3 regions of the Paenibacillus sp. FSL H3-0333 genome follow, and region 3 is predicted to be linked to each of the others. Evidence: riboswitches for the same ligand, from Rfam matches in the RefSeq annotation. Region 3 holds a riboswitch; each other region holds the start of a gene.
The links. Region 3 has a riboswitch for cobalamin ahead of MHH78_RS27465 (energy-coupling factor ABC transporter permease). Riboswitches for the same ligand answer to the same signal wherever they lie in the genome.

Region 1 (4,158 bases), 1.0 Mb from region 3:
AAACAGCAGGCTGTCCTCACTCACACCATTCATCAGCTTGCGGTCATACGCCGTGTATACCGACTCCAGCGCCCAAGGCGAGATCGACTTCACATCGCCAAAAGCCGGACGGTCCGCCGCCGCAGAAGCCACTGTTACCGGAACCGTATGACGCACGATGGCCGGGGTTTTATCCTTCAGATATCCCGTAACCGTCAGGGTATATTTATTTGCTGGCAGTCCTCCGGCCACAACAGCCACGCCCGCAGCATCTGTAACTGCTGTTTTGCCGCCGATGGTTACCTGTACGCCTGCTGCCGGTGAGGTTACCGGATCGGAGGTGAAGGTCGCCTCATTCCAGACCCATTGCTTCTGGGTTACCTGCACCTTCAGATCTTGTCCAGGCTGCGGCTGTGCGGGAGTCACGGTTACGGCGTCAACCACCTGCGTGTTGTCCCCGCCATAATAGACCACAATGCGGTCATTCTCCTCCAGCGCGAAGTCGCCCATCCCTACACTTGGATAGATCCATGCTCCGCCGCGTGCGACTACATACATCCAGCCATCATATCCGCCAAAAGTACCCGCAATCACGCCGCCGATCCCCGTCACATAATTGCCTGCTTCATTGACCAGAGCCAGGCGCTTGGCTGCTGCTGTCTTATCCAGTGCCGTAAGCACATTTCCGGCGTACACGCTGCCCTCAGCCAAGGTTCCATTCGGACCTTCAACTGTAACCGAGACACTTACCTGAGGATTCTTCACTGGTGTGCCGCTAAAATCAAAGAGCTTACCGCCTGTACCAAACAGCTTGTACGCTACCAAAGCCTCCAAAGCCTGCTCTGTAGAGAGCGGATTGGAGCTGCCGCCCGCGGTGTGGGCGAACCCGCCGCCTGTAGCGCTGAAGCCAAGCAGCTTGCTGACCAGATTAATATTACCCTTAGTATAATCTGCTCCTGCCGGATCAATGCCGAAGGCAGACAGACCGATGATGGCCTGAGCTACACTCTCGCTGCTGTCGCCATATCCGCCATTCTTGTCCTGTGCCTTAGCCAGCCAGGATGCCGCCCGCTGACCAGCAGCATTCACTGCCGCTTCCTGCTTATGTCCAGCCAGTGCGTTCAGCACCATCGCTGTCATATCCGGATCACTCGCACCTGTGGTCAGAGTAAAGCCTCCGTCCGGGTTCTGCTTCGCCAGAATCTCTGCCAGTAGCTTAGACTGTGTCCATTTCGCATTTGCCGGGATTGTATAACTGCCGGAATCCAGAGCGAGCAGTGCATAGACCGGATTATTCAGCGTCTGGCCGGCGATTGCATCGTGATTGTAGAGCTTCTCAATCAGGTTATAGCCTGCCACATTCACCGGGTCGCCGCCCAGTGCCTTAACAGCAAGTGTGATTCGGGCATAGTCCGTAGCTCTGGCAAAAACCCCCTTAGCCTCAGCCACCTTGCCTTCAAGCGCCTTCAGATAGCTGGCAGGAACCTTGTAGCCTGCTTGCGCAAGGCCAATCGCCTGCCAGTCCGACTGGACTCCGTTCTTCAGCATGAGCTCCGCAGTGGCATAGACCGCAGCGGTTACGCTGGCTACCTCACTTGCGGGCAGAGCGGATACCGCGGGTGCGGAAGTCCCGCCTGCCTGTGCAGCAGCAGCTTGTCCTGCCGGGGCTACGGCTGCTCCCAACAGTGCGAACAGCATAATGACAGCTAGTCCCAGCCGTGTGAACCTGGATGATAGAGAATGGTTCTTCATAACTAACCTCTTTCCTGAAATAGAATGGATGAATCCTGCTTCCTCCGCAGATAAAGCGGCAACCTAAAGACCGCCCTGTGCAGGGCGGCCGGGGAAGAATACAATACAGGGCGGCTGAAGGAGCCGATTGCTCTCCCACACTACATACAATACAGCATATACAGCCCTCGCCAATATCAGCATCTGCTTCCACATTCTTACCCCCGAAGAATAGAAACAACAACGAAAAAGGCAGGTCTCCTGGCTCATACTTCACCGCTTCCCCCGCCTTCCCATCCCGTTAGCAGACAGTGGCTCCTCAGGAGTTGCTCCGTATTTACAGTGGCGGGACCGCGCCGGACTTGCACCGGGCTTCCCTTTTAAGCAGATTCCTCTATTAGACATAGCCCTGCCAGCATCTGCTAGCGACAACGCGCGGTCTCTGAGGCAATCTGCACCTTTTCCCAAAGCTTATTAAATTTTAATATTCTGAAACAATCATATCTACTATTCCCCTGTATGTCTATAGACAAGCTATTTCTATTCCATCCCCCCCGAAGCCCCGCCCATTCCGCAGCAAAAAATCCTGAACAGCACATGCCCGCTACCCCGGCACATCGTACTATTCAGGACTATGGAGTCATTCTTCTGCTGGTTAATTAAGACGTTGGCGGTACTAGCGGAGACAGCGGCAGCAGGCGATTGTATTATGTACATTAGAATTCGTGTAAAAGCGGCCGATAACGCATTCTGCTGCATTTCATACAATCGATTGTGGCAAAGAACCCTCCGCCGGGCCAAATTCCCAAAATCTAATGTACCGAATACAACAGAACACCATATAAGGCTCGATATGCCTCATTCTAGTGTACAAAGTGCAATCGAGCAGTTTCCTTCGGACACTAGCACACTTAACTAATTACTTTATGCTCGTATCAGCCTGCCGGAGCGCAATTCATTGTACTACATAAAGTAGTATGCACCAGGCTCTGACCAGTCCACCATGCCGCGCTATATGCGCCCAGCGGATCAGCTACCGCTAGTCGATCATCAGGTTCTAACTAATCAGCATTCATTTAATCCCCTAGCTTGCTGGGGGCTGCCGTACCCCGACTAACTAAGGTACTATTCTAACTCCAAACGTTATGCTTAAATGCAATCTGTACAACTAAATCGTCTGATTTACCGCCAAATGTACTTTTAGCTGTATTTCGTGCACCTAAAATGCTTATGTTCCCGGCTTTTCGCCCATTCGGGCAAATTTAGTTGTACAGAATACAGTTAGGAGAAGCACGCCTTCCCTTTCACTGTTTTTAGTTGTACAGAGTACACCTATCACTGTAAGCAATGCTACTCAGTACCATCACTTGGTATCGACTCAAAACCGTCAGTTAGTTGTGTGAGTCGGCTGAATGACTAAGGAGCGTTACTCGGTAGCGTTAGTTAAAAGCGCCACTCGGTAGCGTCAGTCAGTAGCGTCAGCCGATTGCGTTGGCTGGTAGCGGCAATCAATTGCGTCAGTCGGTAGCGTTAGTCGATAGCATCAGTCGGTAGTCTTAGTCGATTGCGTTGGTTGATAGCATCAGTCGGTAGCGTCAGTCGATTGCGTTGGCCGGTAGCGTCAGTCGGTAGCGTCAGTCGATTGCGTTGGCCGGTAGCGGCAATCAATTGCGTCAGTCGATTGCATTATCCGATCGCGTTAGTTAAAAGCTTACGCAGCCTGCTTGTTGCCGCTGTTTTATTCCGCGTCCTTGTCCGCTTCCGGGCTTGCGGAAGCGGACGGCTCCGCACTAGGCGCGGCTGTGGCTGTAGCCTCCGGGACGCTGCCCGGATCTGCCGCCAGCTTCAGCGAGTATCTTCCGGCGGTGATCATATCACCTGCCGCCAGCTTCGCGCCTGCTGAAAGCTCCACCGTCACCTCGTAGACGCGTGACGGAGGAGTCCCCGCCGCCGCTGGAGTGGCGGTTGCTCCACTATCCGCGCCGCTGTCTACTCCAGCGCCTGTCTCAGCGCTCGCACCGCCGTCCACTCCGGCGCCTGCCTCACCCTTCGCATCGCCGTCTACTCCGGCGCCTGCCTCACCCTTCGCATCGCCGTCTACTCCGGCGCCTGCCTCACCCTTCGCATCGCCGTCCACTCCGGCGCCTGCTTCACCCTTCGCATCGCCGTCCACTCCGGCGCCTGCTTCACTCTTCGCACCGCCGTCCACTCCGGCGCCTGCCTCACTCTTCGCACCGCCGTCCGCTCCGGCGCCTGCTTCACCCTTCGCACCGCCGTCCACTCCGGCGCCTGCTTCAACCTGGCAACCGCTAACCGTTGCCTTAACCTCGTAGTCCGTAACGCCGCTGGCGGACTCCACGCCGATCCGCTCCGGCTTGAAGGCGGAGCATTCCGCAGCATCAGTGAAGCTGAACAACAGCTTAACGCCGTTATTCTTACCCGCTTCTC
Region 2 (4,158 bases), 6.2 Mb from region 3:
ATTTCGTGAATTATGACTTTTTCATCCCCAAAGTACTTATTCTTTATTGAATTGACATAAGGGATAATATCCATTTCATATTCGCTTTCTCCAATTGCAAATCCCATTAAGCTAAAATGATCAAAATGACCACCTGTGAGAATTTCATCTAAATAAAGCGTATATCTCTTCATTATTTTTATGGACACCCCTTAGATATATCCGATACCCTACCCCTGATATGCATCGGCTTAAACACTACTGCATCAGCCCCAGCCCGCGGAAATAATCCAGCGCGAGCTTAGCGCTTTCGAGGGAAGATACCTCATAGGCCTCCTGCTCTACAATATAATAGAAAATTCCGCTCTGCTCCGCTATCTCGAAGACGCTCCGGAAATCGACTTCTCCCTTCCCGAGATCGGTCTCCTCATGGTCTGCTCCGAAGTCCTTAATGTGAACCAGCGGAACACGGCCGGCGTACCGTGACACATAATCAACGGGCCGGGCTCCACCCCTGTATACCCATCCCAGATCAAACTCAGCCAGCATATGCTCGGCAGGAATCTGCTCCAGCCAGATATCGATGACCGCCTTGCCGTCAACCTCTTTGAATTCATAATCATGGTTGTGGTAGCCGTACTGCATCCCCGCCGCCCGGACCATCGCGGAAGCCTTCTCCAGGAATGGAATGATTCTCGTTACATCCTCTATGGAAGGATTCGGCGGAAGCGGTGCCGACGGGGTGATTATATATTGCAGTCCGAGCTCTACCGCGTATTCAATCTCTTTGGCTAAGGCCTGTTCCATCTTATCCAGACTGCTGAAGTCCAGGCCTACATGCGCCGAAGGGGCCGCCAGGCCAAGTTCATCCAGCTTACGGCGCAGTTCCCCTGCAGATACACCGAAATAACCGGCGAATTCCACTGCCTGGTACCCCATCTCTGCCACCTTGGCCAGTGTGCCGAGGAAATCGCGTTCCGTCTGGTCACGCAGTGTATACATTTGAATTCCGATCTGCTGAGCTACTTCTGCCATGAATAATCCGCTCCTTATTATCATTTCTGATTAGATACTGTATTCCCGCTACTCTCCCTGTAGCTTGCGCTCCACGGATTCCAGCTTGCTGCGACTGGTCGAGATCTTGTCGCGCCGGTCATCGATCTTGAGCGAGGTTGAGACTCTCTGCGCCCCGGCGGTGAACGGCGACTCGTGCAGCGCTTCTACCGCAGCCAGAATCCGCGCTACCGGCCCCTCAATAATCGTACCCATAGAAGTTAGCTCGTAGGTAATGCCCTCCACCGTCTCCAGCACGCGCTGCATCTCGGCCACATAGCTGCTGAGACTGGTGCTGCCTGTCCCAATCGGAATAACGGTCACTTCGCCAATTGCCATTGTGAACTGCCTCCTAATGATCTGATGTGCCTGCCTCTAACTTATCCTCTTATTGTAACGCTTCGCCAGGCTTGCTACAAATCACCTGCACCCTCTCTATTCTATTAATATCCGTCAAAATGATTACCAGGATTAGACGCACTCTATTTATGGATTCTTTGTGGCGTATTTTCGGAGATTTTATGAAAAATTCAAGGGCGATTCATAGGAAAGTTGTGGATTACCTGTGGACTAACTGTGGATCAGCTGTGAGTAAAAGCGCCGAACCCGCTCCCCGTGCGGGATTGCAAAAAAACATTTACAAACACAATATATTGCGGTAGCTTTAATAGATAACAACAAAATATAGTAGAAACGGGCGTTTCGCCCCTTGTAATAGAGGTGCGACTTAATAGGGAAGTGCGGTGCAAAACCGCTGCGGTCCCGCCACTGTAACCGGATGCTCCCAGGGCGCGATGCCCAGGGCCGCATTCTCCGGCTAATTGCCACTAAGGGGCGGAATAAGCCCCCCGGGAAGGCGCCGGAGGAGTTGCCGGAAGCCAGGAGACCTGCCTGTTTCGGTGGCACCGCTTAGACTCCTGCGAGGAACAGGGAAGGTGTCCGTATGCGGCCTGCAACAGCAGAGTTAGCCTTCCGTCAATCGGGCCAGAGGCTGCCGATACCTGAGGACGATCGGGGATTATTTTCAGGTATCGGCTCTGTGGAATATACAAGAACGGGCGTAAGCTATTTGCCCCTTGTCTGCTCGTATATTCCACCCAGACCACAGGCAAATTTCCGCTTCCCGGATCTTTGCATCCTGCATTCGGGCATTTCCGGCCTTCCCGGCCGGAGGTGCTTTTTTAACGCTTACAATACCCGAGAGGAGAGAGTTATATAATGACGCTGCTGGAGAAACGTTATAACGAAGGACAAGCTGCACAGGAGGATCTTTTGGAAGAGGTCATTCATTTGGGACGGGATATTATCGACAGCCGGGATCTGGATCTGCTGCGCGAGAACGCCAACCTGAACGGGGAGAGCTTCTCCGGCAAAATGAGCAAGTTCGGCAGTGAATACTCCAAATGGTACGCCCGCAACTTCACCATGCCGCCACAGCTGGTACAGGCTACCCTGGATAATGTCGTCTATGTACATGACCTTGATCAATACGCCATTGGAACCACCAACTGCATCTTCATCCCGTTCGAACGGCTTCTCCGTGAAGGCTTCAACACCGGCAACGGCAGCGTACGGCCTCCCAACTCGATTATGACGGCGATGTCGCTGGTGGCGATTATTTTCCAGTCGCAGCAGAATGCGCAGTACGGCGGCGTATCCGCCAACAAGCTGGATTATGATCTGGCCCCTTATGTGACCAAATCCTTCTCCAAGCTCTTCCGCAAAGGTCTGGAGTATTTCGAGGAGAATGCAGAGGTGTCTGAGCTTGGGGAGATTACGATGAGCCGCAGCGATCTGGCTGAGCAGTATCCGCGCGCCTTCCGTTTTGCCCTGAAGGAGACGCAAAGTGAGACCCTGCAGGCCGCAGAGAGTATGGTACATAACCTGAATACGATGTCCAGCCGCTCCGGCGGCCAGATTCCTTTTACCAGCATCAACTACGGCACCTGTACCTCCCCGGAGGGACAGCTTGTGATCAGCTCGCTGCTGACGGCTACGATGAACGGACTGGGCAGCGGGGAGACGCCGGTGTTCCCGATTCAGATCTTCAAATGCAAGCAAGGTATCAACCAGCAGCCGGGGGACCCCAACTATGAGCTGTTCCTGAAGGCAGCGGAGTGCTCGGCGCGCAGATTGTATCCGAACTTCGCCAATCTGGACGCTCCGCTGAACATGCAGTATTACGATCCGGCTGACCCGGATACCGAGTTCGCTACGATGGGCTGCCGGACCCGTGTGCTCGGCGACCGCTTCGGACGCAACCACTGCTCCGGCAAAGGCAACCTGTCCTTCAACACGCTCAACCTGGTGCGTCTTGGACTGGCCCACGGCACGATAACCGGCCGACGCCTCGCTGCTGATGAAGAAGGGTTCTTCGACGACCTGAATCACTATATGGATATTGCGCTGGACGGCCTGCTACACCGCTTCCGTATCCAGGCTTCCCAGAAGGCCAAAGCCTCCGATTTCATGATGCGTGAAGGCGTCTGGGAAGGCGGCGAGCAGCTTGCACCTGATGACAGTGTGGGCGAACTGCTGAAGCACGGCAGTCTGTCGCTAGGCTTCATTGGAATGGCAGAATGCATGAAGGCCATGTACGGCAAGCACCACGGCGAAGATATGGAGATTCACGCCAAGGCTGTAGCCATCGTCCGCCACATGCGTGAATATTGCGACCGCAAGAGCGAGGAGCTTAACCTCAACATCACCTTGTTCGCAACACCGGCCGAAGGTCTCTCCGGCAAGTTCACCAAGATCGACCGCAAGGTGCTCGGTTCTATCCCTGGGGTAACCGACCGTGAATACTATACGAACTCGTTCCACATTCCGGTCTACCATGAACTGAGCGCAGCCAAGAAGATCAGCCTGGAAGCCCCGTTCCATGAATATTGCAACGCCGGAGCGATCTCCTATGTCGAGCTGAACGGCAATGCCCGGAGCAACCCTGCAGCCTTCGTCAAAATCATTAAATATGCGCTGGAGCAGGATATCAGCTACTTCAGCATTAACCATCCGATTGACCGCTGCTCCGGCTGCGGCTATGAAGGGGTCATCGGCACGAATTGCCCGACCTGCAATGCCCATGAGGATACCACCCATATCCGCCGTCTGCGCCGGGTTACCGGG
Region 3 (4,158 bases):
ACGCCTTCCCTCCTTGCACAACCGTCCCCTGCTGCGGGCGCAGAATGCCGACGGCATGCAGGAACAGCGTCGATTTGCCCGAACCGTTATGACCGAGCACCGCCGTCTTGCTGCCTGCGGGGATGGAGAACGTCAGTTCATGCAGGGCAGGCTCCTTCGTATCCGGGTAATGGAACACCACTCCGTCACAAGCCAAGCTAGATTCCTGATCCATGGGTGACTCCTTTCATGTGTTAGTGATAAAGTACGCCTTAGCCAGCAGCAGTAGCGCAATACCGGCATAAGCCTGGATTGTATAGCGCCGCGGCACAGGACGCGCCGTATAAGGCGGGAGAATAATCTCATCTGTGAATCCGCGGGCCAGCAGCCCCTGCGATAATCCGTAATACCGGTGCATCGTGTTGCCGAACAACGCTCCTGCCATAGCCGCAGTCTCCCGCATTCTGGCCTTGTAGCCCCGGCGGCCTCCGCGCAGCCTGCGGGCCAGTAGCAGACCATGCGCTGCATCACTCAGCAGGAATAAGAAGCGGTACATAATCAGCATCAGCTCCAGGACAATCTGCGGCATCCGCAGCCTGCGCAGCACCTGCAAAAGCTCACTGAACGGAGTCGTAAACATCAGGAAGAAGAAACAGCTCATGCAGGCAGAGATTCTGGCCAGCAGCTCCCCTGCCCGCTGAAGTCCCGCTGCTGTGACATATACCGGCAGGTTCAGTCCCGGAAGCGGGAATATCCCTGCCTCTCCCGCAGCCGGATGCCCGAATTCCACGAGCAGCGCCGGTACGCTAAGCGCATAGAACAGCAGCGCTGTGCCGAACAGCATGCCATAAGCACGCAAGGGAATTCGGGCCTGCAATATACACCAGGACATCATCCATAGGGTAATTGCAGCCTGTAGTACCGGATGTACGGTGTAAGAGAGCAGGAACATCAGGGCTGCGAACGAGCTTTTCCACATCGGGGACAACTGGCGCAGAGCATTATTGTAGGAGAGAACGTCAATCCGCCGGATCACTTGCTGCTATGCTGCTTCGTCCCGCCTTGCTTGCCCTTGAGCAGCCCCAGGGTATAACCGATTACACCGGCACCAATCGCGGCCTGCAATGCAAACAGCATACTCTCCGTCTCACCCGGCAGCTCGGTCAGCGGCTTGAACCACGGCTTATAGTCAGGATTCATTTCGGTAATCACACCTTCAGCCGCATCATCGGCCCCGCCGAATTCCCCATTAACCAGCAGCAGCGGCAGAATGACCAGCAGAATAACAACCAGCAGCATCAACCCATTTTTCCATTTATTGCTCATTAGGCTCTTCCTCCGTTCACCTTGCGTTTCAGAAGCGACAATTCATTCGGGCTATACGATTTCAGCCAGTTCCAGAGCAGTACCGTCAACAGCCCTTCACTGATGGCCAGCGGGATTTGCGTCACGGCAAAGATGCCCCCGAATTTGAGAAAAGATGCCAGCACGCCGCCATCCGCCGCCGGAAAAGCCACCGCCAGTTGGAAGGAAGTCACTACGTACGTACTCAGATCAGCCACCGCAGCCGCACAGAACAAGGCCAGCTTCTCGCGGTCCGGCATTTTCATCATCAGCTTATACACTGCATAGCCGGCAAAAGGACCCGCCACCGCCATCGAGAACGCATTGGCCCCGAGCGTAGTAATCCCCCCGTGCGCCAGCAGCAGCGCTTGAAACAGCAGGACAATCGAGCCGATTACGCTCATGGGCAGCGGCCCCAGCATTACCGCACCTAGTCCGGTACCGGTGGGGTGGGAGCTGCTTCCGGTCACGGAAGGCATTTTGAGCGCAGACAGTACGAAGGTAAACGCCCCGGCCAGACCCAGCAGCAGCTTCAGCTCCGGATTCTCCCGGGTCATGGCTCTCAGCTTGAAGATTCCAAGGACAAAGAACGGGATAAACGCCGCCCACCAGAACACCGCCCAGCCAACCGGCAGGAATCCTTCCATAATGTGCATCGCCCGGGCCGTCCCCGGTTCGTTCAGCATAAAGTACACCGTAAATCCGGCAACCAGTGCCGCAAAGCTCCACCATCTGTGCTTTTTCATTTGTCACCCTCCATGTTTGTTGATTTCCCATTACAGATCATAAAGCCCAAAAAACCCACCCTAAAGGGTGGGAGTGTATGTACGCAGGCAAGTTCGATAGAGCGCGCAGCCGCTGCCAAGCGAAACAAGGTGCTTCTCATCGTCCCATCACTATGGGCCGTGTCCCCTTGTATCCCGCAGCTGTAAGCCGGGTGTCATCTCTAAGATTCCAAGATTCCTCCGGTCCATCAGGGCAGAACGCCTCTTCTCATTAACCTATCCGTACACCGCTCCTATCCGCGTAGAGTCGTGGTGTGCGTCGACAAGGTAGGTCTCCTGGCTTGGAATACAGGCGCCGCAGACTTCGTCTTCCCCGGGGCATCCCGAGTGACCTCATGAAGTGCAGCTCTTCCATACAGTGGCGGGACCGCTCGGGAGTTGCACCCGATTCCCTGTTATCCCTTGCCGCTTCCGGCAAGAGCACCTTGTTTCATCGCTAATTCATCTCACATCATAGCGGACAGAGATTAGCCTGTCTGTGATATAAATTGGAAAAGCTGGCCTGCAGCCAATCATAGCTTGTAGAAATTTTATTTGAGTAATATAATTATTAACTATATAACCTGAACGTGGAGGCATCCGATGAAACTTGATCTAACCGAACAATCCCTGCCCGTGTACGAGGCCCTGTCCAGTACCGTGCGCCTGCATATGCTGCGGCTGCTGTCCGATAAGCCCATGAACGTGAAGGAGCTGGCCGCAGCCCTCAAGCTCAGCAGTGCGATTATGACCATGCATGTGCGCAAGCTCGAAGCCGCCGGGCTGATCCGCAGCCATATGGCTCCCGGCAAAAGCGGCCTGCAGAAGATCTGTACACTGGCCGCCGACGGGGCTGAGATTGTTTTTCCGGGACAGGCCCGGACTCCGCGCAGAGGGTACCGCAAGGACATCCCTGTAGGCCATTATTCCGACTTCCAGATCGAGCCTACCTGCGGACTGTCTACGACGGAGAGGGTCATCGGGCACTTTGACGATCCCCGTTATTTCTGGGACCAGGAGCGGGTGAACGCCGGGATTCTCTGGTTCGGCAAGGGGTTCGTCGAGTATAAAATCCCGAATTTTCTGCTGTCGAGCCAGCAGCCGGAGGAGCTTGCCATCACGATGGAGATCGCCTCCGAAGCCCCGTCCGTCAACAACAACTGGCCGTCGGATATTACCTTCACACTGAACGGACAATCGCTCGGCTTCTGGACCAGCCCCGGTGACTACGGAGATAATCCGGGAAAATACACCCCGGCCTGGTGGCCTGCACTCACCAATCAATACGGCCTGCTCAAGCAGCTGCGGATTACGCAGACGGGCACTTTCATGGATGGGCAAAAGCTGTCGGAGGTCACCCTGGATCAGGTAGGCATCCGCAACAAACAATGGACCTTCCGGCTCTCTGTCGAGGAGGATGCCGAGCACATCGGCGGCCTCACCCTGTTCGGTAAAGGCTTCGGCAATTACAACGAGGATCTGGTGTTTGAGTTGTTTTATACAGATGGTGTGGCAGATTTGCCAGGTTCTTTATAGAAGACTGCTTAGTGGGTGTGTAGAAGGTAGGTAGGTAGTGGAGATAGATTAGTTAGACTAATTAGGTTAGTTTTCGTTTCAGCTACTTTTAGAGCTAATACTCCTCATTTCTGCTTAACGCCCACTTTCGGCCGAATCAGGTGCATTAGTGCTCCTCATTTCCGCTCAAGGCTCACTTTTGGCCGATTCAGGTGCACTAGTGCTCTTCATTTCTGCTCAACGCTCACTTTCAGCAAATTCAGGGGCATTAGTGCTCTTCATTTCCGCTCAATGCTCACTTTCAGCAAATTCAGGGGCACTAATGCCCCTCGCAACATCCATCCACCTTCTAACCGCACTAATGAGATTTATCCCTCTCTTTTCCTCCTCCAGCCCACTTTCACGCCGCATTAGAGGGATTTATACCTCTCATTTCCTCCTCCAGCCCACTTCCCGCCGCATTAGAGGGATTTATCCCTCTCTTTTCCTCATCCAGCCCACTTTCCGCCGCATTAGAGGGATTTATACCTCTCATTTCCTCCTCCAGCCCACTTCC

Region 1: it holds a riboswitch for cobalamin, as region 3 does, so the genes downstream of both, MHH78_RS31700 (S-layer homology domain-containing protein) here and MHH78_RS27465 (energy-coupling factor ABC transporter permease) in region 3, are expected to answer to the same signal.
Region 2: it holds a riboswitch for cobalamin, as region 3 does, so the genes downstream of both, MHH78_RS00045 (anaerobic ribonucleoside triphosphate reductase) here and MHH78_RS27465 (energy-coupling factor ABC transporter permease) in region 3, are expected to answer to the same signal.

Annotation. Positions count from the first base shown of each region.
Region 1 is NZ_JBBODG010000001.1:7,263,312-7,267,469, forward strand. Features, by position in the region: gene MHH78_RS31700 (S-layer homology domain-containing protein) at 1-1,731, opposite strand, end outside; cobalamin riboswitch at 1,945-2,137, opposite strand; gene MHH78_RS31705 (GAP1-N2 domain-containing protein) at 3,449-4,158, opposite strand, start outside.
Region 2 is NZ_JBBODG010000001.1:6,336-10,493, forward strand. Features, by position in the region: gene MHH78_RS00030 (DUF3800 domain-containing protein) at 1-173, opposite strand, end outside; gene MHH78_RS00035 (sugar phosphate isomerase/epimerase family protein) at 238-1,014, opposite strand; gene MHH78_RS00040 (MTH1187 family thiamine-binding protein) at 1,063-1,371, opposite strand; cobalamin riboswitch at 1,711-1,941, shown strand; gene MHH78_RS00045 (anaerobic ribonucleoside triphosphate reductase) at 2,251-4,158, shown strand, end outside.
Region 3 is NZ_JBBODG010000001.1:6,222,415-6,226,572, forward strand. Features, by position in the region: gene MHH78_RS27450 (energy-coupling factor ABC transporter ATP-binding protein) at 1-214, opposite strand, end outside; gene cbiQ (cobalt ECF transporter T component CbiQ) at 227-1,015, opposite strand; gene MHH78_RS27460 (energy-coupling factor ABC transporter substrate-binding protein) at 1,012-1,305, opposite strand; gene MHH78_RS27465 (energy-coupling factor ABC transporter permease) at 1,305-2,069, opposite strand; cobalamin riboswitch at 2,358-2,551, opposite strand; gene MHH78_RS27470 (ArsR/SmtB family transcription factor) at 2,691-3,623, shown strand; gene MHH78_RS27475 (hypothetical protein) at 4,003-4,158, opposite strand, start outside.